Regions from separate parts of the Ruegeria sp. HKCCA4008 genome, predicted to be linked through region 1. Evidence: riboswitches for the same ligand, from Rfam matches in the RefSeq annotation. Region 1 holds a riboswitch; each other region holds the start of a gene.
What was found. Region 1 has a riboswitch for cobalamin ahead of GOW60_RS15735 (aromatic ring-hydroxylating dioxygenase subunit alpha). Riboswitches for the same ligand answer to the same signal wherever they lie in the genome.

Region 1 (7,489 bases):
CACACGCCGAAGGTACAGCCTGACGGAATGTTCAGGCCAACCGAGCGGGCGGCGGCAAGCACCGTGTCGGTCTCGGCAACCTTGGCCGTCACGCCCGAGGTCGCGAACAGGATCTCGGCGCTGCTGTCGTCGTCCAGAACAACGTCATCCAACTCGGGCTGATCCGCCTCGGTTTCCACCGGCGCGCCGAAGCTTTCCTGATGGTAGTTGTTCATATCAAAACCAAGACCGGCCAGCGCGTCGCGCACCGCTTGCATGAAGGGCTCAGGACCGCAGCAATAGACTTCGCGCTCAAGGTAATCCGGCGCCATCAGGCCCAGCATCAATTGGTTGAACTGACCCTGATATCCCGTCCATGGGCGGTAGCGGTCCGGCTCTTCCACCACGAACTTCAGGTCCAAACCATCCGTGCGGCTGGCCATCTGTTCCAAGCGCTGGCGGAAGATGATCTCGGATGGCCTTTTGGCGCAGTTGATGAAGACAACGTCCAGATCGCGGCTTTCGTCCCACATGCAGGTGGTCATCGACATCATCGGCGTGATGCCCGAGCCAGCCGAGATAAACAGGAACTTGCGCGCATCGCTCAATGCGTTGGTGAACAGGCCCGCAGGCCCAATGGCCTTGATCCGCATGCCGGGTTGAAGATTGTCCAGCATCCAGCGCGTGCCGATACTGTCGGGTTGCGCTTTGGCGGTGATGGTGATCGACCGCGGCCGCGACGGCGACGATGAGATCGTGTAGGTGCGATGCACAACGCCTCCGGGCTGGCCGGGCGCCGGAATCTCGAGCGTCAGGAACTGACCGGGGTGATAGGCGAACTGCGCCCCCGAGGGGGCACGGAACGAAAAGCTGGCAGTGTTCGGCATCTCGGGCACGACCGAGACACATTCCAGCATCTCTCCATCCTGCCAGACGGCTGATGAAAGCGTGTTCAGGTCTTTCATCAGACTTACTCCGCCGCCATGGAGTCAGGGGACAGGCGGGCCGACACTGTGTTGCAATACCAATCCACGAATTGCAGCACGCCGGATTCCTGAATGGCTGAATACGGGCCGGGCACATAGGCCGGGCTGTTGATGCCCTGCTGGTTGTCCTCGACCACCTGACGGTCTTCGTCATTCGTGGCGACCCAGACTTCGGTCAGACGTTTCACGTCATAGTCAACGCCTTCAACGGCATCCTTGTTGACCAGCCATTTGGTCGTGACCTCGGTCTCTGTCGGGCTGATCGGCGTGACGCGGAAAACAATCGAGTGATCGGCAAGAAAGTGGTTCCACGTGGTCGGATAGTGGAATTTCAAAAGCGATCCCGCATCCGCAAAGGGCGACCGGCCCAACCAGCGGCGCACGGCGGATTTCCCGTCCATCGTATAGCTCTCGGCCCCTTCTTTCAGCGGCATCCGCGCCAGACGATATTGGCCGTCCTCGTGCAGATAGAACTGCGACGGCATGCCGGCAGCCTGGCACCTGTCGAAATGGGCTTGCATATAGGCAGGGGTTTCACCGCCTTCGATCCCCGTCACGCCCGGATCATCAGGGAAGGTCCGGCACAGCGCAGGGTGGTTGCCGCCGCAGTGATAGCACTCGCGATTGTTTTCCCAGACCAGCTTCCAGTTGCCGTTCTCGATGATCGTGCTTTCGAAGGCGACCTTGGCATTCGCAAGATCATGCGGCTCAAGATACGGGCGCGCGATATTGGCGAACGTGTCAAAATCCGGGGCGACATCCGCCAGACAGATGTAAACCAGCCCGGCAAGCTCGCGGCAATGAACCGTCTTCAAACCATGCTGTCTGGGATCAAACTCCGGCCCCATGTCGCGGGCCCACAGCAAAGAGCCGTCAAGCTCGTAGGTCCATTGGTGATACGGGCAAACCAGCTTCGGCGCGTTGCCTTTTGCCGCCTTGCATATGATCGAGCCGCGATGGCGGCAGGTGTTGTGAAACGCCCGGATCTGGTTGTCGGCGCCGCGCACGATGATCACGCGATAGGCACCCACGTTGTACGTTACATAGTCGCCGGCTTTCACCAGTTCACAGGCCGGAATGGCAAAGAGCCATTCGCGATAGTGGATGGTTTCCAGGTCGGTCTGAAATATCTCGGGGTCGGTGTAAAAGGCCCGTTCCAGAGCATAGCCCGGGATTCGACGCGCCAACAGGTTTTGGACATTGTTCACTTCTGGCTCTCCTGCCGCGCCCCGCGGCATTGCTTGGGCAGATGACAGGGAGGAACCGTCCGGAGGCGCGCGAGGACCACGTCCGAAACCCGTGCCCCCACCGCCACCCGCGGTTTGACATATCTGCAAGGCTGGTTTCCGGACTTGAAAGGGGCTTGCACCCGGTTGCGACACCTTCCCGGGATCCTCGTCCCAGTGGTTGATTGTCGAACCTGACCTTTCTTACCGTTGCGGGGGCAGTGCCGGAATTCCACCGGCTTCCCAATTCTCCGCTGTCTGAGAATCAAACAGCGGCACCTCACGATGGCAGCCTACTTTTTACCCGCTTGGGCGCTGAAATGCTTGCGACATTTCCGGTTTCAAAACAGACATAGAAATATTCCGGCAGAGTGGACGGTGCCGGGACCACAGTCCTTGGCAAAGGGGCGTGGCAGGCCCGCCAGCATGGCGTTTTGCGGTGGCCGATGGCCTTGCGATGGATGCGGCCACGTCTGACATCGGCGCCGCCAAATTGTCCCCCAACCGCGACGGCGAAGGCCCGGCTGCTCGGATCAGAAACGAAACGCTGCACGTCGCCTGAGCATGGCTGGAAAAGAGAGTGTCGGGCCAAGTGAAGTAGTTTTGCCGCAAGCCCTTTTGGGTGAAGTTGATCCGTTTGGGATAGTGCTGGCTTTCAATGGGGCAGGTGAAGAAGGCGAATATCCGTCATGCGAGAGTTGCCAGTCCACCCTGTCAACGGCCGGTAGAAAACCTCATTTTGTCCATAAAAAATTGTCTTTTTCGGGAAAAACCATTACGTTTTCCGAAAATGGTGGAAAACACCGGAGGCAGTAAGAGAGCAGATGCCAAAACCGAAAACAGGTGTTTTGCGGACAACAGTTCCTTCGCGCCTCATGGGAAAACGGGATGGCCTGTTTTTCCTCTGGGGGCAGATAGAACGCGCGCGCTTGAAGGTCGAGGGCGGCGAACGCGCCGAGGGCGCGGCCTCGGACGGGCCAAGGGCGAACACGGCCGGTGAGGTCAAGGGATCGACGACAGCATTGGTGGACGAGTTTATTTTCTACTGACTTTTGTGATGCAACCGGGCCTGGCGGCCCTATTTTTTCTCGAAGAACAGGATGACTTCACCCAGACGGACGCCATAGCGTGAGACATACGCACGGTTCAGCAGACGGTCGTCATCCAGCAGCCACATCCAGTCGTCGAATTTGACACGCATGGTCCCGTCCTTGATCGGCAGGTCGATCTTGTATTTCCAGTTGAACGTATCCCCGCGTTCAATTCCGCTGGCGGTACCCAGCACGCCAGGCGCCGTACCGGTCCACGTATCCTCTCCGGTTTTGGTCAATGTCCAGATGCGTTGTTCCGTCGCGCCATCGTCGTACACGAAGTCTTCGATCAGGGTCAGGGTTTCGCCGTCCCATGTCCCATCGATATCAACCGTGAATCTGCGGGGGATGTTTCCCAGAACATCCTGAAACTGACCGTAGGCCACTGTTTTGCCGTCGAAAAACTCTTCCAGGTTCAACTGCCGGTCCGACAGAAACGTTTTGGGTACCTTCGGTTTGCCGGAGCAGGCCGCCAGAAGTGCAAGGCTTGCGATTGCGACGCAGGCTATGAAAGAGCGAAAGGTGATCATTGCAACGGCTTCCCTTCCGACGTCGCGTCATACCCGTTTGACCCACTTGGATGCATCGGTTTCGATCTGGGGCTTGGACGCATTGTGGCGATCAGTTCCGCGACCTTGACGCCAAACTTGCGCATCTCGGACCGGTTCATGATGACGCCGGTTTCCGTCAGATACATCCAATCGGTGACATCCAGCGTATGTCCACCAGCGTCATCTGGCAGAATGATGCGATAGGTCAGTTTGACCGTGGACCCCGAGATGATGCCCCGACCTTCGCCCACGATATCATCCGCCATTGCCGTGAATGTGTCTCCGGTTCCCAGCGTCAGGTACCATTTGCGAGTCATCTGTTTTCCGTTGGAATAGGTGAAGTATTCGGTCAGCGTGCCCGAGTTGCCTTGCCATTCGCCGGACATGCGCGCGACAAAGCTGTTCGACATTTTGCCGTTGGGGCCATAGATCAGGCCCTCGGACAAGATCTCTCCGTTCAGGTGTTTTTTCAGGGAAAAATCTGGCCCGGTGCCACTGTAATCGGACGGCGATTGCGCGCGAAAGCTCAGCAGCCTTGCACGGATGAAGACAGCGGTCAGAAGGACCAGAAGGATGATGGTGAGAGCATTCATTTGCTTGTGACCTCGGTGGGCAGGGTCAACACCATCCCGAACGCTCCGACTTTCAGGATGCAGGGCAGCACCGCGTAGGCAAGATTGAGTGTTTCCAGCGCCTGTGCGGAATTGGTTTGACCGGGGGTGAAACCGCTGCGTTCCAGCAGCGGCAGAGTGAAAAAGGCAGCCAGGGCGAGGCCCAGTTTGCCAGCGAAGGACCAGATGCCAAACGCGGCTGATGCGTTCAGCCCGGCCCGGGTAAGGACGATCGAGAACATGGCCGGCAACACGACCATATCCGCGCCCAGCGCCGCGCCCGAGGCGAGACAGATCATTGCAAAACCCGCAAGGTTTCCTGCACTCAGTGTGGCGGCGCCGATAAAGCCGGCGATCGAGAGCGGCATGGCGATAATCAGAGTCTGTTTCGGGCCAATTTTGTTGCTGAGCTTTGCCCAGAGCGGGACGCTCGCGCCTGCGCTCAGGAAGAACAGGATCAACAAAGGACCCGCCTTGCCCGGCAGTTGCAGCCGGTCTTCCACAAAAAACAGAAACAGGGTGGAGGTTATGGCAACCGGGAGGCTGTTGACCAAAGCCAGCGCAAGAAGGCGCAAGCCACCGGCCTGACCCAGACCTGCAAAGGACAGGCCTGATCCGGTGATCGGTCTGCGCCGCCAGATCGGGATTGTTAGTATCAGGGTCAGAACGGAGAGCAGCCCCAGAAACGCTCCGAATGCGGGGTAGCCTTGGGAGTGTGCCCCGAAAGCAACCAACAGGGCCGGAGCGCTGGCTGCGATGACCACCCCGGTCAACTGCCCGCCTTCACGATAGGCGGCCAGTGTCATCAGCTCTTTCGGATCGGTTCGCTTCGCCAGAGTTGCGCTGCGACCATACAGAAGAATGGTTCCCAGGCTGTACGCCGAGAACAGCAAGATCAGGATCGCGACCAGTTCCGGCACGCTGGCACCCTGCGGCAGATTGAAAAGCAGGGGAAACCCGATCGCCAGCCCCAAAGCCGCCATCGCCGCAAATGCAAGCTGGCCGCCGGGCCATCGGTCGATTGCCCAACCGATCAGCGGATCCTGCACCAGATCCACCAAACGGATCACCAGCAGCACCGTACCAATGACCCCAAGGCCAATACCCAGGTTCACGGCTGCAAAGCGCGGCAAGTGGATATAAAGCGGGATACCCGCCGCAGCGAGCATCAACGCATAGAGACTGACCCGGGGATAGAGCATCACCGCCCCTGTAGCCTGCGCGTGAAAGACGCGGACCGCGTGTTGTCTCCCAGGAACACGGACATGAAACTGCGCTTGATGCCCGGATACGCCATGGTGCAGGTCTTTTGTCCGTTCAGCCAGAAACTGACCTTGTCGGGACCATCAGAAACCGCCAGATAACTGTCCCCTTTTGCCACGGCTTTGAAACACCGGTTCAGTTGGTCGCGAACGGGTGCTGAACGGCCGATGCGGTCCATCTCGTCAAGTGTCGAGTTGACCAGCGCTTTCTTCTTGATGTTCTTGCGATAGGTCAGTTGCAGGGCGATATCTTCGCTCCAACTGAACGGCGCACCTTTGGGCGTGTAGAGTTTGGCGTCATAGATTGGCAAACCCAGATAGCGGAACGTCGCGGTTCCGCGCAGTTGGGCATCGTTCAGTTCTTCCGTGACCGGTGACGCGACCAGCCCATTGGGGATCAGCAAGGAAAGTGCAAGAAACGCTGTGCGCCATATCGCCTTATTCAGCGGCAACAGATAGGGCCGGGTCTTTCCCAGGAATGCCATTTTCAGCTCCGATGGTTTGCGGGGCGCCATTTATTCGAGCAACGACATGCATCGCGCTGGCTATCCCGTCTTCGTGAAATCCGTGCCGGTTGTAAGCACCGGCAAACCAAGTTCGGTTCTGTCCCTGCATCTCGCGGATTTGTCCTTGCGCCTTCAGGGCGGCCTTGTCGAAGACCGGATGGGCAAATTCAACCTGGTCATAGATATTTTCCGCGGGAATTTCTGATGAAGCGTTCAGCGTTACAAACAGCGGGTCACTGTCCGGAATGTTCTGAAGCCGGTTCATCCAGTAGGTTACCCCCACATCTCCGGCTTGCGAACGATAGGTCCAGCTTGACCAGCAGGCGCGCCGCTTTGGCATCTGACCTGGGTCACAATGCAATGTGGCCGTATTGGGCTGGTAGCGGATTGCGCCCAATGCAGCGGCTTCCGCGGGGGTCGCGCCATCACCCAAAATGGAAAGCGACTGGTCCGAATGGGTGGCCAGGATGATTTCATCGAACTGATCCACGGCGCCCTGGCTGTGGATGGTGACGCCCATCTCGTCACGGGATACATTCTGAACAGGGCTGGCCAGACGTATTTCTGCCCCCCGCGCACGAAGGGCCGCGTCGATCCGGCGGACATACTCTATGCTGCCGCCTTTGACCGTGTACCATTGATGCTGGTTTGCGCGACCACTTGCCAGCAAAGCGTGATTGCGGAAAAACTGCACCAAAGAGCGTGCGGGGAACTGATCCACGAACTCGACCGGCGTAGACCAGATGGCACCGCACATCGGCATCAGATAATTGTGCCGGAACCAGTGACCCAGCCGCAGCTGGTCCACCAATTCGCCAATCGTGGTGTCATCGTCCTTGGCGGCTTCGGGGGCTTCTTTGCCAAACCGCAGAATATCAGCGATCATTTTATAGTAAGCCGGACGCGCCAGATTGCGCTTTTGAGCGGTCAGTGTGCGCAGATTGTTCAACCCGTATTCAATGCGGCCATTGTCGATTGTCGCGCCAAAGCTCATCTCGCTTTCGATCACGGGCACGCCCAGTTTAACAAACAGCCGGGTCAGGTAGGGATATGTCGCATAGTTGAAGACGATGAAGCCCGTATCGACCGGTTGATCCCCGTTCTTTCCGGCCATCACCGTGCGGGCATGGCCACCAAGCCGAGGTTCGGCCTCATAGACTGTCACGTCGTTGTTTTCTGAAAGATAGTAAGCGGCGGAAAGACCCGAAATGCCTGCACCTACAATCGCGATTTTCTTCCGTACACCCCGGGGTTCGTCGAACATTCCAGCCTCTTTA
Region 2 (7,489 bases), on a different contig from region 1:
GCTGCTGTACAATCAGATCAAAAGCGCGGACCTGATGCTGCGCCGACAAAATCGCCGGGTGGTTGCGTTGCGCGAGGCTGATCGCTTCTGCTTCGCTCCCTGGAAGATTGGGCAGGCTGGGTTGACCGGCCGTCCGCCCCGGCGCCTTGCCGACCGCATTGACATATTCAGCCTGCGCAATGCTCAGTTCACCACGAGCGACCGCCAGATCAGCTTGAGAACTTGCCAACTGCGCCTCTGAAAGCGCCACGTCCGTACGCGTCACTTCGCCAACTTCGAAGCGATCATTTGATGCGCGAAGCTCTTCCGCCGAAACATCCACGTTGTTCTGGCGAATTGCGACTGTTTCTTCCTGTAGCAGCACGCCCAGGTAAGCATTTGCAGCGCGGATAAGCACCTGTTGCTCAATGTCGATCAAGGTTTGCCGGGTCGACAGAACCGTCTCCTGCGCCGATTGCTTGCCCAGAACCGAAGCGCCACCATCATACAGAAGCTGCGTTAGCCCCAGCCCGGTGAAAAACCGGGACGGCTCGGTCGTCGTGACCACATTGTTGGTCCGAGACCGGGTATAATCCTGGCTGACCTGAACGGTCCAATTGATGATCGGCCGCAATGCGGCAAGCGCGATCGCCACATCTTCATCTGCCGCGCGCAGCAGCGCCCGGTTCTGCTCCAGCAAGCCGCTTGTATTATACGCGCCGATGAAGGCGTCTGTTATGTTGTCAGCCCACGCCGGACGCCCTGGCATAACGCTGATGGCAAGTCCTGCGGTCACTGCGAATGCCCTGACCAGCTTGCCTGTCGCTGAACCACGCATACCGAAATCCTCTCAAACGAAATTACACTGCCCTGAAGGCAGTTTGCGGTCTTCTTTTCAACTAATCAAGGCGCCAGCAGAATCTATCGGCGAACTATAGCGAAAATGCACACTCCGCCGAAAAGCTCTCTAGTATCGGTGCACTGGCGTTGAACGCATCCCGCCAGCTGACCCGGCCTCCGGTCTTTCGACCGATCCGCACAGTTCCAAGATTGCCTTCAACAAACAGGCATGCAATCCGGCCATGTTCCTTGAGCTGATCCAACAGCGCGTCGGGAATCCGTTCAACACCGCCCTGCACCATGATCGCATCGTAAGGACCGTGCTCAGCCGCACCCTGATCCAAAGGACCGACGTGGATAATGGCATTGTCCACATCGGCCTCAGCCAACAGGCTTTGCGCCTCGGACGCCAGCGAGTCGTCGCTTTCCACACCAACAACCAACTGGGCCATACGCGCGGCAACCGCAGTGGAATACCCCGTCGCCGGAGCGATATCGAGAATCATCTCGTCGTTCGAAATGTTGAGCGCATCCAGCATTTTAGCAAGCGTTCTCGGCTCGAGCATACAGCGCCCGTTGCCCAGATCGATCACACTGTCGGCATAGGCGGCCTCACGCTGTGCGTCAGGCACGAAGTTTTCGCGCGGGACGTTCAACATCGCCTCAATTATCGGGAACTTTGTAACATCCGAAGGCCGGATTTGCGTATCAACCATAGTGCGGCGCCGGGCAGCGAAATCTGTCATAGGATCTCTCGAGTCATTCCCAAAGTTACCCGGCTTTTGCCACATCCTGAACTGCCCAGCAACGGCCCTGTTGACGCAACCCCCCTGCGCCTGCGCGTTTACGGTTGCGGGCTTCGGCAAATTTCAATCTCGTCGACAAAATTGCGCGCAATCCTCTGGACGCCCCTTTGGAAAGCTGCTAAAACCCCACGCACACCACGGCAAGTATTTGATTTTGCTTGAAAAGGCGAGTTGGCGGAGTGGTGACGCAGCGGATTGCAAATCCGTGTACACCGGTTCGATTCCGGTACTCGCCTCCAAAACCTCCAATGACTTGCGGTACTTTGTCTTTCTTCGAGGTCCAGTATCCAACCAAAATTTGGATTTTTCGTGTTTCGATCTGGTTCTGTTCCATCCGACTGCGAGCATTCTGGGCATATGCCGGCAGCTTGCGTTCAGGCAACATCCCGCCGTACTTCCTTGGCATCTTCATCTCGAAATGATCAGAGTTGGCGGCCTGAACCATTGGTCCGGCCCTTTTAGATGCATACCATTCTTGTGGGCAGTTTGCGATCTGGGACGGCCAAGCCGGCCCTTTGCGCGGTTCAGGCAGCGGCAGAATGGTTCTGCAAACAAAGCTGTCGGACTGTCTGTCGTCCATGGCTGGAATTGACCTGCCATTACCTATGCTGCTTCGACCTGGTTGGAACGGCATCGCACCCGCACGAAACGTGCAGGCTACTTCATGCAATTTGGCCTATCCTTCTTTCTGACGTGTTCGTCAAAACGGGCCTCCGAAGGCATTGCTCAAACAGCAGCCCTTGAGCAATATTATGTCTCAACATCGTCGAAAAACGAAACTTCATGACAATCCGGGAAGGATGAACTAGGACTCTAACAAAGAAAAAGTTCTGGACGTATTGTGGAACACATTGCCTTTACCTTCGAGATGGGGGTCGTTTGCACCCTGCTGGCTTTCACCGTTTTTCTGTTCGTTTCCGAGATCATAAGGATCGACCTTTCCGCCATATTGGTCCTGGTTCTCATAGGCTTGCTCAGCTACGCGCCCGGGCTGGGAAATCTGGCGGATGTCACCCTTCTGTTCGACGGCTTCGCATCCAATGCCGTCATCTCGATCATTGCGGTCATGATCGTCGGGGCCGGTCTGGACAAGACGGGGATCATGAACAAGGTGGCTGCCGTCATCCTCAAATACGGCGGCAAATCCGAAGGCAGGGTTGTACCAATCATTTCCGGCACCGTTGGCGTCATATCCTCGTTCATGCAGAATGTCGGCGCCGCTGCTCTGTTTCTGCCGGTTGTCAGCCGAATTTCCACACGGTCGGGCATACCGCTGTCGCGCCTGCTCATGCCGATGGGATTCTGCGCCATTTTGGGCGGCACCATGACGATGGTGGGGTCGTCTCCTCTTATCCTGCTGAACGATCTGATCCTGACGGCAAATGACAGTCTGCCGGCCTCTCAGAAAATGGAGCCCTTCGGCCTGTTCTCGGTCACGCCGATCGGTGCGGTTCTGATCCTGACGGGAATTGGTTACTTTCTGCTGTTGGGACGTTGGGTTTTGCCCGAGGCTGAAGGGCCTGACAATACGGGTACCGGACAAGGGACACAGGAATACCTGCAAAGGGTCTATGGCCTCAAAGCCGATGTGTTCGAAGTCGTGGTGCCCGAGGACAGCCCTTTGGTCGGCGAGATTCTGGCCGACATCAACCACGAAAACCACCTGTACATCATTTCCACCTTCTATCGCGGCAAAACCTCGATGGTTCAGGTTTTGACAGCGGAAATTGCAGCGCCGTGTCGGCTGGCCATCGTCGGCCGCCGTTGGGAGGTCGAGAAGTTCGCCGAGAAATACGGGCTGACCGTTCTTCCGGATTTGGACATTTTCGTCGAAGAGTTCGCCCCAACCAATGCAGGCGTGGCCGAGGTGGTCATCACGCCCGACAGCAAGCTGATCGGCAAATGCCCCCGCGAGCTTTTGTTTCGCAAGACCTACGGGATGTCGCTGCTGGCCATTCACCGCGGCGAAGAGACGCTGAGCCATGTCGAGACCGAGGATCACGAATCCACTCAGATCGGGCTCGAAAAGTTTCAGGCGGGCGACATGCTTGTGGCACATACCAGATGGGACAACCTGATGCGGATCAAACGAGATCCGGATTTCGTCGTCGTGACGACGGACTTTCCTCAGGACGAGCTGCGGCCGCAAAAAGTCGGCTGGGCCCTGGCATTCTTCGCCATTTCGCTGTCGTTGATCCTGTTCACGGATGTCCGGCTTTCACTCTGTCTTCTTACCGGCGCGGTGGGCATGATGCTGACCCGTGTGCTCAGCGTGGACGAGGCATACCGCGCGGTCGGATGGAACACCGTATTCCTGCTCGCCTGCCTCATACCTTTGGGACAAGCCGTGCAGAACACTGGCACGGCCGCGTGGATCGCGCAGCAGATCATGATAATTCTGGACGGCTGGCCGCTCTGGTCGCTGCAAACCGGCATCGCCGTTCTGGCGACGGCCTTTTCTTTGGTCATGTCCAACGTGGGGGCCACGGTTCTGCTGGTGCCTCTGGCGGTATCAATTGCGGTGGCGGCGGGTGGAAACCCAGCCGTCTTTGCCCTGACGGTCGCCATATCGACCTCGAACAGCTTCATCATCCCAACCCATCAGGTAAACGCGTTGATCATGGGTCCGGCCGGATACAAGGTGATGGATTTCGTCCGCTCCGGCGGAATAATGACGGCGCTGTTTCTGGTCGTCTCGCTGCTCATGATAAACGTCATCTATTAGCGCAAGAGGATCCGGGGTGTTCGGTGGTCTTTACCCATCATCTGGACAGGTTCAGTCGAGGCACCGGTTGGCCATAGTCTACGCCCCTTGCTGAGATACCGTTCGTCGTCCGGCCCATCTCGGGCTGGGTCCCGGCACACCATGCCGCCCATCGACGCCCACAGGTCGCTTTCCATGCCTCTGCATAATTGTTGCGCGCGACTCGCTTGACAAGCAGGCCAGCGGTGCCGCATGTCCCTTTCGTTGGTGTCGGTGAGAGCCGATGAAAAGGGAATGCGTCAACGGTCTTGCCGCCAAACGCAGCCGCCCCCGCGACCGTGAACGGAGAGGATGCCCAATGCCACTGGCCCGAAAGCCGGGAAGGCGGGACATCCGACAGAGGCCCGCCTCTGGCATCCGCAAGCCGGGAGACCTGCCAACAACCGAAGTTGAAACCGGGCGGGGTGTTCCGGTGTCGGGTCCATGACCACTCGTGGCCCGCATGAAACCCCGTCCCCCGCGAAGAGGATTTGGGGGGATGAGAGACATGACCGAGACCGCACCAGTCGAGTTGCTGGTCTGTACTACCTGCCGTCGCGGCCTGCCTGTCGAAGATGATGCGCAACGCCCGGGCGCTTTGTTGCACAAGGCCCTGGAACAGGCAGACCTGCCCGACGGTGTCACCCTGAAAGCCGTTGAATGCCTGTCAAACTGCGATCAAGGCTGTTCGATCGTGTTGCGCGGGCCGGGCCGCTGGACCTTCGTGTATGAAAACCTGAACGAAACAGATCATGTCGACGTCATCGTCGACGGCGCGACCAAGTATCTGGCCACTGAAGATGGTTTGGTGAAATGGCGCGAACGCCCCGAACATTTTCGCAAGAACTGTGCCTCGCGCATTCCCCCGATTGGAGCCTGACATGTCGAACCTCGAAAAACTCCCCGTCACAGTGATCACCGGCTTTCTGGGCTCGGGCAAGACCACTTTGGTGCGTCACCTGATGCAGAACCCGCAGGGCAAGCGCCTTGCTGTCGTGGTCAACGAGTTCGGCGATGTGGGCGTCGATGGCGACATCCTGAAATCCTGTGCCATTCCTGATTGCCCGGCGGAAAACATCATGGAACTGGCCAATGGCTGCATCTGCTGCACCGTGGCAGATGATTTCATTCCTACCATCGAGGCCCTGATGGCGTTAGAGCCGCGCCCGGATCACATCCTGATCGAAACCAGCGGTCTGGCCCTGCCGAAACCGCTTCTCAAGGCATTCGACTGGCCTGACATCCGCTCGAAGGTCACCGTGGACGGCGTGATCGCCCTGGCCGATGCCGAGGCCGTGGCCGCAGGCCGTTTCGCGCCCAATGTCGAAGCGGTGGACGCCCAGCGCATGGCCGATGACTCGATCGACCACGAAACGCCCCTATCCGAGGTGTTCGAAGATCAGATCTCGTGCGCCGACATCATCCTGCTGACCAAGCCCGACCTCGCCGGCCCCGAAGGCGTGGCCAAGGCGCGCGAGATCATCGCCGCCGAGGCGCCGCGCCCCCTGCCCGTCGTCGAAGTGGCCGAAGGTGCCGTAGACGTGCGCGTTGTGCTGGGTCTGGAAGCCGCCGCCGAGGATGACATGGACGCCCGACCCTCGCATCACGACGGCCATCACGATCACGAGCATGACGATTTCGATAGCATCATCGTCGAGCTACCCGAGCAGACCGATCCGGCCCAACTGGTCGCCAATATCGAACGCCTCGCCAATGAACTGAACATCCTGCGCGTCAAAGGGTATGCCGCCGTTCAGGGCAAGCCGATGCGCCTGCTGGTTCAGGCGGTCGGCGCGCGGGTACGGCACCAGTATGACCGCCCGTGGGAACCCGGTGAAGACCGTCGTTCGCGTCTGGTCGTCATCGCCGAGCATGACGATATCAAAGAGGCGGAAATCCGCGAAATCCTCGTGGGTGTGCGTGAGGCTGCCGAGTAAGACACATGCACGTCGTCTTCCGTGAAAGCCACGGGCTCGAGGAAACCGAGACCCCAACCGATCTGGGCCAGAGCCCGGCGGAACTGGTGGTGCTGTCGTTTTCGGACAGCGATCTGGGGGCTTTCGCGGCGGGCTGGCATCGTGGTGGCGGACCGGAAGGGCGAATGCCGACCCTGCGGCTGGCGAATTTGACGGCGCTGAAACACCCGTTGTCGGTCGATACCTATGTCGAACAGACGCTTCAAGGCGCCAAGGGTATTCTGATCCGGCTGATCGGCGGCGTCCCCTACTGGCCTTATGGGTTGCAGCAGGTTCTGGCGCTGGCGCAGGCCAAGGGCATCGCGCTGGCGGTGCTGCCCGCTGACGGGCGCGAGGACACGCGGCTGGATGACTATTCCACCCTGCCGGTCTCGACCCTGCGGCGTCTGGCGCATCTGTGCGATACCGGCGGCGAGGTCGCGGCACAGGCGGCGCTGGCGCAGATGGCTTTGGCGGCGGGGCTTTATGCCGCTCCGGTGATGGGCGCCAAGACCTTGCCCGAATGTGGCGCGTGGTGTCCGGATCGCGGCGTAGTCCCGGTGGAAACCGCGTTCGAAAGCAAGGCCAAACGAATCCTCGTCACCTTTTACCGCGCTTACCTGACCTCGGCAGACACCGCCCCGATCGCCTCCCTGATCCACAGCCTGCGCGCCCGTGGATACGCGGCGGTGGGCCTGTTTGCCCCGTCTCTCAAGGCGCCCGTGGCCGCCGACTGGTTGCGGGAACAGGTTGTTGCGCTGAACCCATCGGCCATTGTCAACGCCACGTCGTTTTCGGGAAAAGGCGCGTCGGGAACGTCGCCTCTGGACGCGGCAGGCGTGCCGGTGTTTCAGGTCGCTCTCGCCACCTCGCGCCGCAAAGCCTGGGCCGAGGCGGAACGCGGTTTGTCCCCCGCTGATCTTGCCATGCATGTGGTACTGCCCGAGGTGGATGGACGGATCTCGGCGGGAGTCGCGTCTTTCAAGGAACCTGGAAAACGCGATCCGCATCTGGAATACGCGCGCTTTGCACATCGGCCCGAACCGGACCGGATCGAAGCGATCATCGACCGTGTATCGGGCTGGCTTGCACTGAACGACAAACCCAAGGCAGATCAGATTCCTGCGTTGGTCCTGTCCACCTATCCCGGCAAAGACTGGCAGATG
Region 3 (7,489 bases), on a different contig from region 1:
GCGCCGCCCGAGGCCAGACCGACACACAAGGGCGTCTCGCCGTCCTCGACCATCTGATCCATCAGAGCCTTGAACTCTTCCATGGTTTCGGGCACTTCATACCCAAAGTCTTCGAAGTTTTCGGGCACGTACCAAACCAGCGATTTGACGTTCACATTGAAGAAGAACCCGTAAAAATCGTCAGACCCTTCCGCGTTCTCAAACGTACCCAGATCGACCCAGGATTGACCGGCGGCGAAGTTTTCCTTGATCCAGTCCGCAGTGCCTTCAGCCAATGGTGTCAGATAGCCCTGTTTTGCGAGGTTTGCCGCCAGACCAGGCTGCGGGAAAACAGTCAGATTCGGCGCCGAGCCCGCGGCCGCATCAATCAGGATCTGCTGTTCCAGAGAATCCGAACCCACATAGCTGGAATTCGCGCCTGTTGCCTCATCGAAATAGGCCACGAGGTTTTCGAAGGACTTGCCCTCGCCAGCCAGCCAGGGGCCGAAAATGGTCAGGCTTTCGCCGGACAGATCATTCGCTTCGGCAAAGGCCTGAAACCCATCCCAGTCAAAACTGCCCTCGCCGACGGCATGGATCATCTCACCCTCTGCCTGAACTGATCCGGCCATCAGGGCGAGTGCCGCCGCACCTGCGTAAAGCCCGTGTTTCATCAAATCCTCCTCCCAAGCTTTAATGTATTCAAAGACTCGCTTTCAAAGCGCTTTGGATGATGTGTGTTATCCGCTAACACTGGCGCCCTGTCAATATTTTGCTTCCCAGCGCCAAAATAAATTATATTATCTGCTTTCAACGCAAAACAAGTTGACGGATGCGGTATTTGCTCACAAAACAAAAAAGAGCCACTCAATTGAAGGCGCTTTGAATCGTAATATGAACCTGAAGCAGCTCTCGGAAGTTCTGGGCCTTTCGCAAACTACGGTCAGCCGGGCGCTGAACGGGTACCCCGAAGTGAGCGAGGACACACGTGCGCGCGTTCAAGCCGCGGCGCGCAAACACGGGTACCGGCCGAACAGTCGCGCCAAAGGGCTTGCGACCGGACGATCGATGGTGATCGGCCACGTCATTCCCAGCTCGTCCCGGCATGAAATGGTCAACCCGATCTTCGGGGATTTCGTCGCCGGTGCCGCAAAGAAATACGCTGAACATGGCTATGACATGATGTTCACCAATGCCGACGACACTTCGATTGAAGAAGCGTATCGGAGTCTTTTTCAGCGCGGCGCGGTGGACGGAGTCGTGCTGCAAGGCCCCAAAGTGAACGAACCACGGATCGAAGTCCTGACCCGCATGGGCGTCCCATTCATCGTGCACGGACGCTCGACCGGCGTCGACGCTCAGTATGACTGGATCGACGTCAACAACAAAAGTTCGTTCATGCGCGCCACACGCTTTCTGATTGACCTTGGCCATCGCCGTATCGCTCTGATCAACGGTCTGGAAGATATGGATTTTGCCCAACGCCGCCGCGACGGATATCTTGAGGCGCTTGGTCAGGCCGGGCTTGCGCCCGATGCAAATCTGATGCGCAGCGCTGAAATGACAGAGGTTTACGGCCATCACGAAACGCAGAACATGTTGCGCCTGGAGTCCCCTCCGACCGCTATTTTGTGTTCATCGATGATCTCTGCCATCGGCGTACGGCGTGCGCTGTCCGAAAACGGGTTTGAGATGGGTACGGATGTGTCAGTGATCGCCCATGACGACGACCTGTCCTATTTGAAGAACGGGCAGGATGTTCCGATTTTCACGGCAACACGCTCATCCGTCCGTCAGGCGGGTGAAATGGCGGCTGACATGTTGATCCAGCGCATCAAATCCCCGAATGATCCCGTCAAAACCAGGCTGCTGGAGGCCGAACTGGTCGTTGGCAGGTCAACCGGCCCTGCGACCAACAGGGTGCAACCATGAAACACGCACGCGCTGATTTTCCCAAAGATTTTCTCTTTGGTGTTGCCACTTCTGCGTACCAGATTGAAGGCCACGCACAGGGCGGGGCGGGGCGAACTCATTGGGATACCTTTGCGGCGTCGCCAGGCAACGTCGTACGCGGGGAAAACGGAGACGTCGCCTGCGATCACCTGAACCGGTTCGCGCAGGATTTCGATCTGGTGCGCGAGGCCGGGTTTGACTGTTATCGTTTTTCGACCAGCTGGGCACGCGTACTGCCGGACGGGCGTGGTCAGGTCAATCGGGCCGGGCTGGACTATTATGACCGATTGGCGGACGCCCTGCTGGAACGCGGTATCCGCCCCTGCGTGACGCTTTATCATTGGGAACTACCGTCAGCGCTTGCGGATCAGGGCGGATGGTGCAATCGCGATATCGCGGATTGGTTCGCGGATTATACGCAGGTCATCATGGGTCGGATCGGCGACCGGATGTTCAGTGCCGCTCCGATCAACGAACCCTGGTGTGTCAGTTGGCTGAGCCATTTTGAAGGCCACCATGCGCCCGGTCTGCGCGATATCCGCGCCGCGGCCCGGGCGATGCATCACGTTTTGTTGGCCCACGGGCGGGCCATTCAGACCATGCGCAGTCTTGGGATGAGCAATCTGGGTGCCGTGTTCAACCTCGAATGGTCCGAGCCCGCGGATGACAGCGCGGAATCGCGGTTTGCGGCAGATCGCTACGATGCGATCTACAACCGGTTCTTCCTTGGCGGCGTTTTCAACAAGGAATATCCCCAAACAGCCCTGGAGGGGTTGGAGCCGCACTTGCCCAAGGGCTGGCAGAACGACTTTGAAACCATCGGCACACAGGTCGATTGGTGCGGGTTGAACTACTATACCCGAAAATTGATTGCCCCGGCGGACACTGCCTGGCCCAGCCTGCAAGAGGTTCCCGGACCGTTACCCAAAACGCAGATGGGATGGGAAATCGATCCCTCTGCCCTTACCCGCTTTCTTGTCAGAACAAGGAAAGACTATACGGGCGCGTTGCCAATCTATATCACCGAAAACGGTATGGCGAGTGAGGAGCGCGTGCAGGACGATGATCGTATCGATTATCTCGACAAGCACCTTGCGGCCGTGCTGGACGCTTTGGCACAAGGTGTTCCGGTGAATGGCTATTTTGTCTGGTCGCTGCTGGACAATTATGAATGGGCCTTCGGGTACGAGAAGAGGTTTGGACTGGTGGACGTGGATTTCGAAACACTTGCGAGAACGCCCAAAGCGTCTTTCATGGCGCTGAAATCCGCCCTGTCCGGAGGTCAGAGCGTCTCTCAGCCGTTAGCGCAACCATTCGGTGCCGTGCATGAGCATTGGAACCTGGTCGCGGATATTGGCGGTACGAACACACGTCTGGGCGTTGTCACGAACGGAGAATTGGCAGATCTTCGGAAACACCCGACAGGGACATTGGAAGATCTGCTGGAGGCGTTCCATGACCTCAGGGACGAGATCGGAACCAACCCGCAAGCCGTCGTAGCAGCCGGAGCCGGGCCGGTCAGGGACGGAACGATTCAGTTGACCAACGCGAACCTGGATCTTTCGGAAACCGAGCTGGCGAAAGCAACAGGAGCAGAGCGCACTTTTGTCATAAATGATTTCACCGCTGCGGCGTGGTCAGTGGCCGAGGTGACCCGGTCGGATGTGGCGGTCTTGCAGGGTCAGGCAACGCCGCCCGCAGGCACACGGCTGGTTGTAGGGCCCGGAACCGGGCTTGGCGTTGGTGCGTTGCTGTATTCCGAAGGCAGGTATCACACGGTTTCCGGCGAAGGCGGGCACGTGGGCCTGTACCCGCGACATCGCGACGAAGTTGATATCTTTGAGGCGGCACGTCGCATCGCACCGGGCTGTTTCTTTGGGGACAGCCTGGCGCTGGAAGCGGAAATGTTCCTAAGCGGAACCGGCCTGCCGATCCTGTATCAGGCGGTTGAATTGGCCTCCGGTCAAGCGCGAACTCAGGCGCGCTCTGCAAAGGACATTCTGAAGGATGCCCGCAACGGCACCGATCTGGTCGCCGAAAAAGCGGCGCAGATCTTTACCACCCATCTGGGTGCTTTGATGGGTGATCTGGCGGTCACTTTGATGCCGGAAGGGGGCGTTTTCCTCGTCGGCGGCGTTGCCGAGAAAAACCGCTGGCTATTCAGTGACAGCTTCAAGGATGCGTTCAACGGCGGCGGCCGCTTCAGCGATTTGCGCCGCTCCCTGAACCTATACGTGTCAGAACAGGCAGAGTTCGGGATCATCGGCGCAAACAACTTCTGCAAGAATGCGTTGAGACAGCAACCAGACTAACCGAAGTTTCTTACCTAAAAGGACCAAGACATGATCCTGTGCTGTGGTGAAGCGCTGATAGATATGATTTCAGAACCGACCGCATCGGGCGCAATTGGTTTTGTGCCACATACTGGTGGTGCAGTTCTGAACACAGCCGTCGCGATGGGACGTCTGGGTGTTCCGGTAGGGATGCTGACAGGTTTGTCATCGGACATGTTCGGCCAGCAATTGATTGATGCGCTGAAAGCGAGCCATGTGGACACGACACATGTGATCATCTCGGAGCGTCCTACCACGCTTGCCTTTGTGCAGCTCTCGGATGGACACGCGACTTACAGCTTTGTTGATGAAAACACTGCGGGCCGGATGTTGCTGCCCGAAGACATGCCCGATCAGCTTCCTGCTGTCTCTGCCCTGTATCTCGGTGGAATCAGCCTTGCGTGTGAACCTTGCGCAGATGCCTATGCCGCCCTTCTGGACCGCCACGGTTCCGACCGGGCAGTGATGCTGGACCCGAATATCCGCCCGGATTTCATCAAGGATCAAACCCGATTTCGGACGCGTTTGAACCGCATGATCTCGCGTGCGGATATCGTCAAGGTTTCAGACGAGGACCTGGACTGGATCATTCCGGGCGCTGAAGCCGAATCCGCAAAAGCGTCTGTGCTGTTGCAGGCGGGTCCTTCCGTTGTCATCGTCACGCGTGGCAGTGACGGGGCGCACGGTTACCTGGCGGATGGTTCCGAAGTCTCGGTTCCTGTGAAACCCGTTGAAGTGGTCGATACGATCGGCGCAGGTGACACGTTTAATGCCGGCGTTCTGACCGAGCTCAGCCGCGCAGGGCATCTTACCAAGTCAGGTCTGCGCGGATTGACGGTTGAAAGCCTGCAAGCAGCCATGGAACTGGGCGCTGACGTGGCGGCCGTGACCGTTTCCCGAGCCGGGGCAGAACCCCCTTGGGCGCACGAACTTTGATCTGCGTTAAGGCATACTGCAAGGATCCTAAATCAACCGTCTCAAGCCCTAGGCCCAGACGTTCATTCAATCTTTCGGCGCCGCATAGCCGCTCTTTGCGGATTGATCGTCCGAGAAAATGCGCATCTCTTTGGTCGAAACTGTCCTCAGCCGCAGGCTGGGATGGAACATTACCAATTACGCACAAGGCCGTTTCGACGAACATTGCCTATTCCCGTTCACTCTACACAATGGTTAGACGAAGGATCTGGAATCCGGGCGTGGGATGCTCTGTGCAGAAAACTGTTGATCTTGAAAGACAATCAGCTTTCTCCGATGCACCGGCATATTATCAAGGCAGAAGGCATCATCAACCGGGGCGGCGGCGATCTCGTTCTGGAAATTCATGCGTCGGATCCAAACGGTGGCGTCGACCGCGACAACCCGGTGACGGTCCCCAGCGATGCCTGCCCTGAAACCTTGCAACCCCAAGAGTACGTGCGGCTGAAGCCCGGATAAAGCGTAACTCTGATGCCCGACATCTGGCACGCTTTGCGGCGATTGCCTTATTGGCGAGGGATCGACCGTGAATAACGACCGTACCGACAATGGGTTTGAAGAGCCAATCCCGCGGTTTTCAAAGGTCGAGAAAGATTTCGAGCCGGATTTTCTTCTTGTATCAGACTATTGACACCGTTCGGTCCGAGCTGGCGCGGCAGGACAGCTGGCGCGGCTGTCGCAATTCCATCTACCAACGCCTTTGTCTGCCGCTTGACAAGTCTGGCATTGCCGGACTAGCTGAGCGGGATGGTTCCGTAAGGGATGAAAATGGGAACACGGTGCGGCGCTGGAATGTGCCAAGTCCGTGACTGCCCCCGCAACTGTAAGCGGTGAGCGACGCCACTTCACCACTGACTCGCATGGGTTGGGAAGGTCGGCCGAGCAACGACCCGCAAGTCAGGAGACCTGCCATCGCACTATAAACCAACCCGAGGCGGGGCGTCTCGGAAGGAGGCTTGATGGCGCGTTTGCGTAATATCTGGGTATGTGCCCTCTGTCTGCGTCTGGCAAACGACGGAGATGGCTATGACCTGCTATTCTGATCACTACGTTCTGATCTGTTCAACATGTCAGGGGGCGATGTCTGCCGAGGCTGCGCAAGACGTGCTGGATGCCCGGTTGCCTGACGGTTTTGAAACCCGAATGGTGGCCTGCATGGCAGGTTGTGAACGGGCCATGACCGTCGGATTTCAGGCCCCGGGCAAAGCGCAGTACCTGTTTGGCGATATCACGACATCACACGACCTGTCCGCCCTGGTCGAATTCGCGACCCAGTTCGGCGACAGTGACGATGGCTGGACCAGCGCCTCGGACCGCCCCCCTGCCCTTTTCGCTAAGACCTTGTCGCGAATACCCGCATTGCCGTCCGGTGGCGCTTCATGAGCTTTCTGGTTGCCGAGAATTTGGAGTACTATGCGCTCAATGGCGATGTCCTGTTGCAGGATGTGTCCTTTCGTCTGGAAGAAGGATCAATTCTGGCAATCGCCGGGCCGAACGGCGCCGGCAAGACCACTCTGCTGAAACTGCTGTGCGGGATCGAACGGGTTGTCTTGGGTGATGTTTGGATAGAAGGCCAAAGCCTTCGGACCCTGTCCGCCCGCCAACGTGCCCGCTCCATTGCTGTGGTCGGGCAGCAAGAAATGCCTGACGGGCGGATGCGCCTGCAAGACTATGTTGGGCTGGGGCAAATCCCGATTCAGGGCGAACGTTCGATGGCTCAGCACAAGGCTGATCTGGAACGGGTTCTGAAGACGACCGAGCTGTCGCATTTTGCCAACAAAACGATGGGTCAACTGTCCGGCGGAGAACGTCAGCGCGCACATATCGCGCGCGCGTTGGCCCAGAACCCGTCCTTGCTGTTTCTGGACGAGCCAACCAACCATCTGGACCCCGATGCCAAGGGGCACATGCTGTCTCTGGTCGCTGATCTGGGGGTAACGGTCGTCATGATCGTCCATGATCTGGTCATGATCCCGGAATTCGCCACCCATGTGGCGTTGATGAAGGCCACGCGTCTGACGGGGTTCGGGCCTGTTGGCGAAGTTCTGACCCCAGACCGGGTACGCGAGACATTCGGCGTGGATTACCTGTGCTTTCAGCACGAAGGCCGCATGATCCCCGCACTAGATATCCGAAAACGGAAATTGTCACAATAACAGGAGCTTAAGTATGATGCAGAAACTCTGGCCGGTGGTTGTTTTCGCTGGCTTGGCAGGTGGCGCGGCAGCGGAAGCCGTCACCGTGGATAA
Region 4 (7,489 bases), on a different contig from region 1:
CCGGAAAACCCCCGGCACTTCATAGCGGCCAGGATGCGTTCCGATCTTTCGATAGCGCGCACAAGCATCATACCCACAAGGTAGCCAAAGCTGCGATAGGTATGCCAGTTTGTGGCTGGCCGAAAACCACGCACCTTCATGGCGGCGCGCAGCCGCAGGTATTCTTCGCGCAAGACCTCGATATACCGGATCGTGAACATCAGCAGGTAAACCAGCTTTTCGGGGCACCGCAGACGATGCAGGGCGTGGCCCAGTGTGACCGGCTCCATCGTCCCGACCAAAACCAACAGGGACAGGATCACGGCATTGGCGGTCAAGGCAATCTCGACCGCTTTCCAAAATCCCTGCCAGCTAGCGGAGAATCCCCAAAGCGTGAACATCGGATCCCCGGGCATGGAAAAGGGCAACAGGACAAGCATGAACAGGATGAACCCATCCATCATGGCCATTCGCTTCAATGTCTTTCGCCGCGGCAGACGTGAAACTATCAGAAGCGAAAGCGACACTGTCAGCGCCGCGCAAAGCGCGCCGAGGGATGACAGCGCCACGGTCACGACTGCAAAAACAACTGCCATGACGATCCGCATCCGGGGATCCAGCAGGCTGATCAGACCTTCTGGCCCGTCACCGGCTTCGGACAGCGTTTTTTCCTTGTGCCCCAGAACGTGTGCCATCAGGACGCCAGCTTGCGGCGGGCCGCCATGTAAAAGCCCAGACCGAACAGACCAACGATGTACCCGATCCCGCCAAGGATGGTTTGCAGGTCGTTCTGTTCGCGATAAGCCGCAATCTCGCGCCTGAGCGGGCGCAATTCGTCACGTACGGCTTTGGCGATAACCTGCTGTTCTTCGGCGCTGAGAGACGCCGCCGAACCGCTGGCCTGCGCCAGAGCAGCCGAAGACGAGTCTCCGTTTTCCGCCACGGCAACGCCCATGATCCGCGCGACATCTTCGGCAGACATCGTGACTTCGGCCACATGCCCGGCGCCAAGGTCGGCAAAGAAGGTGTGCGCCACGGCCGAGGTCGGCGTGTAGACAAAGAAACCGTCCGCATCAGTGACCGATCGACCCAGCTCAGCCCCATCCGGGCCGGTGACAATGACCTCGGTGCCGCTTGCCATGTCGCCGTTGGAAAAGCCGATTTCGCCCTCGATGACGTCTCCCGACTCGAAAACGCCGGCTATGACCTTGTGCGCCAGGACAGGCACAGGTGCACAGCACATGGCCAGTATGACAACCAGATGCTTCATGTGGCTGCTCCTCTGAAAAACAGCTCGGGCTTGACCTTGCGTGCCAGCAACACGGCGAACCCGGTCAAAATCGCCTCGATGGCCATGACAGGAATATGGGCGAAGAAAACAAGCTTGGCGGCAGGCAGAAATTCATCCCCCGACAGCGCGAGGGAAAACGCGACCATGCCGGTTGTCGCCGCAATCGCAAATGCGCCGCCGACGCCCCCCCAAATCGCACCTTGCAAAGGCGTTCCACGCGCGATCAGACGACCGAACAACATTCCGGCCACCACAGCGGGAAAGGCGATATTGACGGTGTTGATCCCCAACACCGTCAACCCGCCAAAGCCGAAAAAAACCGCCTGTAGCAAAAGCCCGACGAACAAAGCCGGGAATGCGGCCCAACCAAGCAGCAGCCCGGCCATGCCGTTTAGGATCAGATGAACCGACGACGGACCAATGGGTACGTGGATCAACGATGCCACGAAGAAACTGGCTGACAGCACGCCCGCAGTGGGGATGCGATCAAGATCCAGAGACCTAAGACCCATGGCGATCCCGCCCGCGGCGGCTATGGCGCCGCCAATTACAACCGGGTTGGAAAGGGCTCCGTCGACGATGTGCATTTGGGGTTACTCCAGATCCCAGGCACGAATCCAGATGACCGCATCCTGGCTGAGTTCTTTGCCCTCATGTTCGGTTGCCGGACCGGAACCAAGGGCAGCGAAACCCCAGTAACCGGCTTTTGGAACGCCGAACGAAAAATACCCGTTGTCGTCAGATATTGCGACCACCGCACCACCCGGCATAGGAGACGCTTTCGGTGCAGAAGCGGCCGAGCTTTCCATGTCGGGTTCCGCGGCCATGTACTCGATCTCGATCTCGGCGCCCGCAACCGGCTGACCGTCAGCCAGCACACGGCCCGTGAAAGTCGAACCCGCGATGATGTTGGTCGGCTTGTTCAGCGGGATAATCTCGGTCGGCAGACCCACGGGATTCATCCAGTCGGTCGGCAATTCGTTACGGTTCAGGAAGGCTTTGGTGAGCTGTTGGATATAGATGTCTTCGGATTCCTCATAATAAGGCTGAGGAACCGTCACCAGCACATAGTCGCCCGAACGTTTGACCGGGACACTGCCCTTGAACGCCGCACCCTCGTTTTCCCCGCCGGTGAACCGGATAGGTTCCAGCGTGTCCAGCAAATCGGTCTTTTCACCGTTGTGGATCACATAGAATTCCTGCGGCTTTTCAAGATCCATGACATGGCCATTCTCGAACGGATGCCAGAAAATCAGTTTGACCGGCACATCGCCCGGTTTCTCGATCATGGTGTCGGTGGTGTATTCCAAAAGGAAATGCGCATTTGCGATGGCAGGAAGAGCCACCGCGGCAGCGGCTGCGCTGAGCAGCGTTTTCATGAACAGTCGTCCTTGTCCCGTCGCGCCAATCCCGGCGCGAAATTCGTTTTGACCACGGGATATTCAACGCCAAATCACCCTTTCAGGCATCCTGGTCCGACGCACATCCCGCCGCCGATTAGGAGTGCCCCTTATGAGGGCACATGTCCGGCAGGTATCCTGACTTGCGGGTCAAAGCGTTGGACCGGCCTTCCCGGGCAAACCCCAGTGGCGTTTCAGCCCTGCTCGCCGCTTACAGTTGCGGGTGCAGTTGCGGATTTGGGCCAGAGCCCGCACCGCATTCCCTATTGATTCCAGAGCAAGCCCCGGAACCGGACATGCCGAGCGGCTTGCCAGACAACTCAGCCTTCCGTCAACGAAAATGTGTTACGGCCATCGAAAATAATGAGTTCGGCAGTTTGCGAGAGTGAACCAGTTTGTGAAATATCCAAGGCAACAGGGTGATTTCACATCTAAGCTTCTGAAAGATACCTTTCCGACAACGGCAGGCTTGCCGCGCCCAGTGAGCGTGCTTCCGGGCCCACGGCCCCTGCCAGCACGGCAGGGCGCTCGAGACCGGTCAGGTTAAGCTCAGACAGTTTGTCTTCGACCATTTCAACCAAACGCGCCTTGATGTCCTGCGGCATCCAGCCGTCAACCTTTACGCATTCGAAATCTATCAGGCTACAGGATGAGACAATCGCATAGGCAATCCCGCTCGCCGTCTGTTTCAACCAGTATTCCAGTTGAACTTTTGGCACATCCCAACGCTGGGTCGTTTCCCAAATGGAATGCGACGTGACACCTGCCGTGGTGATTGCACGCTCGAGCACGTACAGGCTGGCCACGTCGATAAGGGGTCTGACACCACCGGCATCATCTGGCACAGGCAAGGGGCCGATTGCGCCCGCGTTTCCACGCCCCGAAAAGATTGCGCCATTGAGGACCACACCGCCGCCAATGAAAAACCCGATATAGAAGTACAGGAAATCCCTGGGCCCATCGGCTGGACCGAATACCAATTCCGCCCCACAAGCCGCAGTGGCGTCATTTTGCAGGAATACCGGAATATCGAGGCGCCGCGCCAGGTCAGCCTTCAGGTCTGATACGCGCCACGGGTCCATTTCTTCCTGAGGAACCTGAAGGGTCTGGGCCCAGTCCCATAGGTAGAACGGCATGGCAATCCCAAGTCCCGCAATCCTGCCTTTGGCCTCAGGCGGCATGGATGATATCATTTTGCCCAGACTCTCAGTGGAAAACTCCAATGTGGCTTTTGGCGTTGGATAGTCATAGGTTCGCCGCTCGCGCTGCCGCACATTTCCGACAAAGTCAGTCAAAACCAGCTCGGTACTGCGGCGCCCGACCTTGAGCCCAAAGAAAAACGCACCATCCGGGTTGAGGCGCATGGGAACGGAAGGTTGCCCGACCTTCCCGCGGACCGGCTCACCGCGCAACAGCAAACCATCCTTCTCCAACAGCCGCATGATGACGGAAACGGTTTGTGCCGACAGTCCGGTCATGCGCGCGATCTCGGACTTCGCAAGGGCCTGATGACGCCGGACAAGCGACAACACCAGCCGTTCGTTCCGGGCCCGCATCCCGCTTTGGTTGGTTCCGCGCACCTCTGACGCGTGCAGGCCAATCGAATTTTTCCGAGATGAATTTTCAGGCACGACCACCCCTTTCCTGCTGAAGAATGAGAAAGCCCGCACGCTCTGTCAATAATAAATAAGAGTGATTTATTTATTGACTCGAATTTCGAATCTTGTGATTGTTTCTTATGGGATCAGGGTTTTTGCCTGATCGCCCTGGTGCCCGTTCGGCACAGGAAAAACTGGGAGGATAATCGATGAAACTTGCAAGACTTGCGGGTGCTGCTGCGCTCGGGGTTACTGCCATGGCTGGCAGTGCAATGGCGGAAGGCGAAACCGTTTGTCTGATTACCAAGACGGACACCAACCCGTTCTTTGTCAAAATGAAGGAAGGTGCGACAGCGAAGGCGGAAGAGCTGGGAATGACTCTCAAAGCCTTTGCGGGCAAAGTTGACGGTGACCATGAAACGCAGGTGCAAGCCATTGAGACCTGCATTCTGGACGGCGCCAAGGGCATTCTGCTGACGGCCTCGGACACTTCATCCATCGTACCGGCGGTGAAGCAGGCGCGGGATGCAGGTGTTCTGGTTATCGCTCTGGATACGCCGCTGGAACCCATTGACTCGGCTGACGCGACCTTTGCCACGGACAATTTCCTGGCCGGGCTGCTGATTGGACAATGGGCCAAAGCCACGCTGGGCGACGCGGCCAACGACGCGAAAATTGCGACACTGGATCTTGCCGTCAGTCAGCCGACAGTGGATGTGCTGCGCAATCAGGGTTTCCTGCAAGGCTTTGGTGTCGATCTGGCGGACCCGAACGTAATCGGTGATGAAGATGACCCACGACTGGTCGGAAGTGATGTCACCGCCGGCAACGAAGAAGGTGGTCGCCGCGCGATGGAAAACCTTCTGGCCAAGGATCCGACGATCAACGTTGTTCACACCATCAACGAGCCTGCCGCGGCAGGCGCCTACGAGGCGCTGAAAGCCATCGGGCGCGAAAATGACGTGCTCATCGTTTCCGTGGACGGAGGCTGCCCGGGTGTCCAAAACGTTGCCGATGGTGTTATCGGCGCGACGTCGCAGCAATACCCGCTGCTGATGGCATCGCTGGGTGTTGAGGCCGTCAAGAAATGGGCGGACGAAGGCGTGAAGCCTGAAAACACGCCTGGCAAGGATTTCTTTGACACCGGCGTGGCGCTTGTAACGGACAAGCCTGCCGAAGGCGTCGAGTCGATCTCGGTCAAAGAAGGCATGGACCTCTGCTGGGGTTAACCTGACCACCCGGAGGGCCGCAGAGGGCGGCCTTCCGCTTTTCAAACCACCCATTCGCCCGAAAACTTGCTAAAGTCGTCAGTAATCTGATGCTTTGGGGGAACCTTTATGTCCGATACTTCACCGCGATCAGACGACTTCGAAGCCGCTGCAAAAGGCAGCCCGGAACAGATTGCCGAATTTGACGATCACCACCGCGGGTTTGTCGGAACGGTTCAGCATTTTCTGCATGTGAACCCCTCTCTGGTGCCGTTGATCGTTCTTGTGGCTGCCATCGTCATTTTCGGGGCCTTACTGGGCTCCAAGTTCTTCTCGCCATTCGCGCTGACCCTGATCCTGCAACAGGTTCAGATCGTCGGGATCGTGGCGGCGGCGCAAAGCCTCGTTATCCTGACCGCCGGTATCGATCTGAGCGTCGGAGCAATAATGGTGATGTCGTCGGTTGTCATGGGACAGTTCACGTTCCGATATGGGCTGCCGCCAACGGTCGCGATTGTTTGCGGCCTTTTCGTTGGCACCGCAATCGGTGCGGTGAACGGGTATCTGGTCAGCCGCATCAAACTGCCGCCGTTCATCGTGACGCTTGGCATGTGGCAAATCGTTCTTGCGGCGAACTTCCTGTATTCTCAGAACGAAACCATCCGGTCGCAGGAGATCGAAGAAAACGCCGCGATTCTGCAAGTTTTCGGGGCCAAGTTCAACCTGGGCGGGGCGGTATTCACCGTCGGCGTGATCTTCATGCTGGTGCTGATCCTCGGGCTTTCCTACGCCCTTCGTCACACCGCATGGGGAAGGCATGTCTATGCGGTCGGTGATGATCCGGAAGCCGCCGAGCTGTCTGGCGTCAATGTGCATCGCACGCTGATGTCGGTTTACATGCTGTCCGGGCTGATCTGCGCTTTCGCGGGATGGGCTCTGATTGGTCGGATCGGGTCCGTGTCTCCGACGTCTGGCCAGTTGGCCAATATTGAAAGCATAACGGCGGTCGTGATCGGGGGCATATCCCTGTTCGGTGGCCGCGGGTCCATTCTCGGATCATTGTTCGGAGCGTTGATCGTCGGGGTCTTCACGCTTGGGCTTCGGTTGCTGGGCGCTGATGCGCAATGGACGTTCCTGTTGATCGGCATCCTTATCATCGCAGCGGTCGCGGTCGACCAGTGGATCAGAAAGGTGGCAGCCTGATGGAACCTATTCTCAAAGGACGGAACCTTGTGAAGCGCTACGGCAAGGTGACGGCGCTGGATCAGTGCGATTTCGATTTGATGCCGGGCGAGATTCTGGCCGTGATCGGCGACAACGGCGCGGGCAAGTCAACACTGATCAAGGCGATTTCAGGCGCGGTGGTGCCGGATGAAGGTGATGTTTGGCTGGAAGGTCGGAAAGTGAATTTCCACTCGCCGATCGACGCGCGTGAAGCCGGCATTGAAACGGTTTACCAGACACTCGCGATGTCCCCCGCCCTGTCGATCGCCGACAACATGTTCATGGGGCGCGAGATTCGGCGCAAAGGGCCGTTGGGATCATGGTTCCGAATGCTCGACCGCCCGGCGATGGAGAAATTCGCCCGCGACAAGCTGAGCGAACTGGGCCTGATGACGATCCAGAACATCAATCAAGCCGTTGAAACACTGTCCGGGGGTCAGCGTCAGGGTGTTGCGGTGGCTCGCGCCGCGGCATTCGGATCAAAAGTCATCATCCTGGACGAACCAACCGCCGCATTGGGCGTGAAGGAAAGCCGGCGCGTTCTTGAACTGATCCTGGACGTGAAGTCTCGCGGCATTCCGATCATCCTGATCAGCCACAATATGCCACATGTTTTCGAGGTCGCCGATCGAATTCATGTGCATCGGCTTGGCAAACGCCTCTGCGTCGTTGATCCCAAGGATTACACGATGTCCGACGCGGTGGCGTTCATGACCGGTGCCAAGGAACCGCCGGCCGAGGATCAGGCCGCGTGACGGGTAAACTTGTCACCCCCGAGGCGCTTGCAAC

Region 2: another riboswitch for cobalamin. It lies ahead of GOW60_RS04620 (DUF1636 domain-containing protein); the one in region 1 lies ahead of GOW60_RS15735 (aromatic ring-hydroxylating dioxygenase subunit alpha).
Region 3: another riboswitch for cobalamin. It lies ahead of GOW60_RS18400 (DUF1636 domain-containing protein); the one in region 1 lies ahead of GOW60_RS15735 (aromatic ring-hydroxylating dioxygenase subunit alpha).
Region 4: another riboswitch for cobalamin. It lies ahead of GOW60_RS20470 (DUF4198 domain-containing protein); the one in region 1 lies ahead of GOW60_RS15735 (aromatic ring-hydroxylating dioxygenase subunit alpha).

Annotation. Positions count from the first base shown of each region.
Region 1 is NZ_WQDM01000007.1:149,328-156,816, reverse strand. It holds gene GOW60_RS15740 (hybrid-cluster NAD(P)-dependent oxidoreductase) at 1-944, opposite strand, end outside; gene GOW60_RS15735 (aromatic ring-hydroxylating dioxygenase subunit alpha) at 950-2,203, opposite strand; cobalamin riboswitch at 2,285-2,489, opposite strand; gene GOW60_RS15730 (hypothetical protein) at 2,601-2,753, shown strand; gene GOW60_RS15725 (hypothetical protein) at 2,756-3,007, shown strand; gene GOW60_RS15720 (hypothetical protein) at 3,016-3,240, shown strand; gene GOW60_RS15715 (DUF3833 family protein) at 3,270-3,812, opposite strand; gene GOW60_RS15710 (DUF3833 domain-containing protein) at 3,809-4,426, opposite strand; gene GOW60_RS15705 (MFS transporter) at 4,423-5,646, opposite strand; gene GOW60_RS15700 (hypothetical protein) at 5,646-6,191, opposite strand; gene GOW60_RS15695 (NAD(P)/FAD-dependent oxidoreductase) at 6,145-7,476, opposite strand.
Region 2 is NZ_WQDM01000002.1:64,973-72,461, reverse strand. It holds gene GOW60_RS04640 (TolC family outer membrane protein) at 1-817, opposite strand, end outside; gene GOW60_RS04635 (protein-L-isoaspartate O-methyltransferase) at 912-1,565, opposite strand; tRNA gene GOW60_RS04630 (tRNA-Cys) at 1,791-1,864, shown strand; gene GOW60_RS04625 (SLC13 family permease) at 2,494-4,350, shown strand; cobalamin riboswitch at 4,578-4,785, shown strand; gene GOW60_RS04620 (DUF1636 domain-containing protein) at 4,877-5,248, shown strand; gene cobW (cobalamin biosynthesis protein CobW) at 5,250-6,305, shown strand; gene cobN (cobaltochelatase subunit CobN) at 6,311-7,489, shown strand, end outside.
Region 3 is NZ_WQDM01000010.1:68,180-75,668, reverse strand. It holds gene GOW60_RS18425 (ABC transporter substrate-binding protein) at 1-653, opposite strand, end outside; gene GOW60_RS18420 (LacI family DNA-binding transcriptional regulator) at 874-1,911, shown strand; partial or broken gene GOW60_RS21225 (GH1 family beta-glucosidase) at 1,908-3,212, shown strand; gene GOW60_RS21220 (ROK family protein) at 3,186-4,244, shown strand; gene GOW60_RS18410 (carbohydrate kinase) at 4,275-5,201, shown strand; gene GOW60_RS21475 (D-lyxose/D-mannose family sugar isomerase) at 5,320-5,439, shown strand; gene GOW60_RS21470 (D-lyxose/D-mannose family sugar isomerase) at 5,493-5,699, shown strand; partial or broken gene GOW60_RS21465 (D-lyxose/D-mannose family sugar isomerase) at 5,746-5,871, shown strand; cobalamin riboswitch at 5,972-6,169, shown strand; gene GOW60_RS18400 (DUF1636 domain-containing protein) at 6,267-6,623, shown strand; gene GOW60_RS18395 (ABC transporter ATP-binding protein) at 6,620-7,396, shown strand; gene GOW60_RS18390 (ABC transporter substrate-binding protein) at 7,410-7,489, shown strand, end outside.
Region 4 is NZ_WQDM01000016.1:12,213-19,701, forward strand. It holds gene cbiQ (cobalt ECF transporter T component CbiQ) at 1-674, opposite strand, end outside; gene GOW60_RS20460 (cobalt ABC transporter permease) at 674-1,249, opposite strand; gene cbiM (cobalt transporter CbiM) at 1,246-1,857, opposite strand; gene GOW60_RS20470 (DUF4198 domain-containing protein) at 1,864-2,649, opposite strand; cobalamin riboswitch at 2,781-2,980, opposite strand; gene GOW60_RS20475 (ROK family transcriptional regulator) at 3,102-4,226, opposite strand; gene GOW60_RS20480 (sugar ABC transporter substrate-binding protein) at 4,478-5,497, shown strand; gene GOW60_RS20485 (ABC transporter permease) at 5,606-6,679, shown strand; gene GOW60_RS20490 (ATP-binding cassette domain-containing protein) at 6,679-7,455, shown strand; gene GOW60_RS20495 (hypothetical protein) at 7,452-7,489, shown strand, end outside.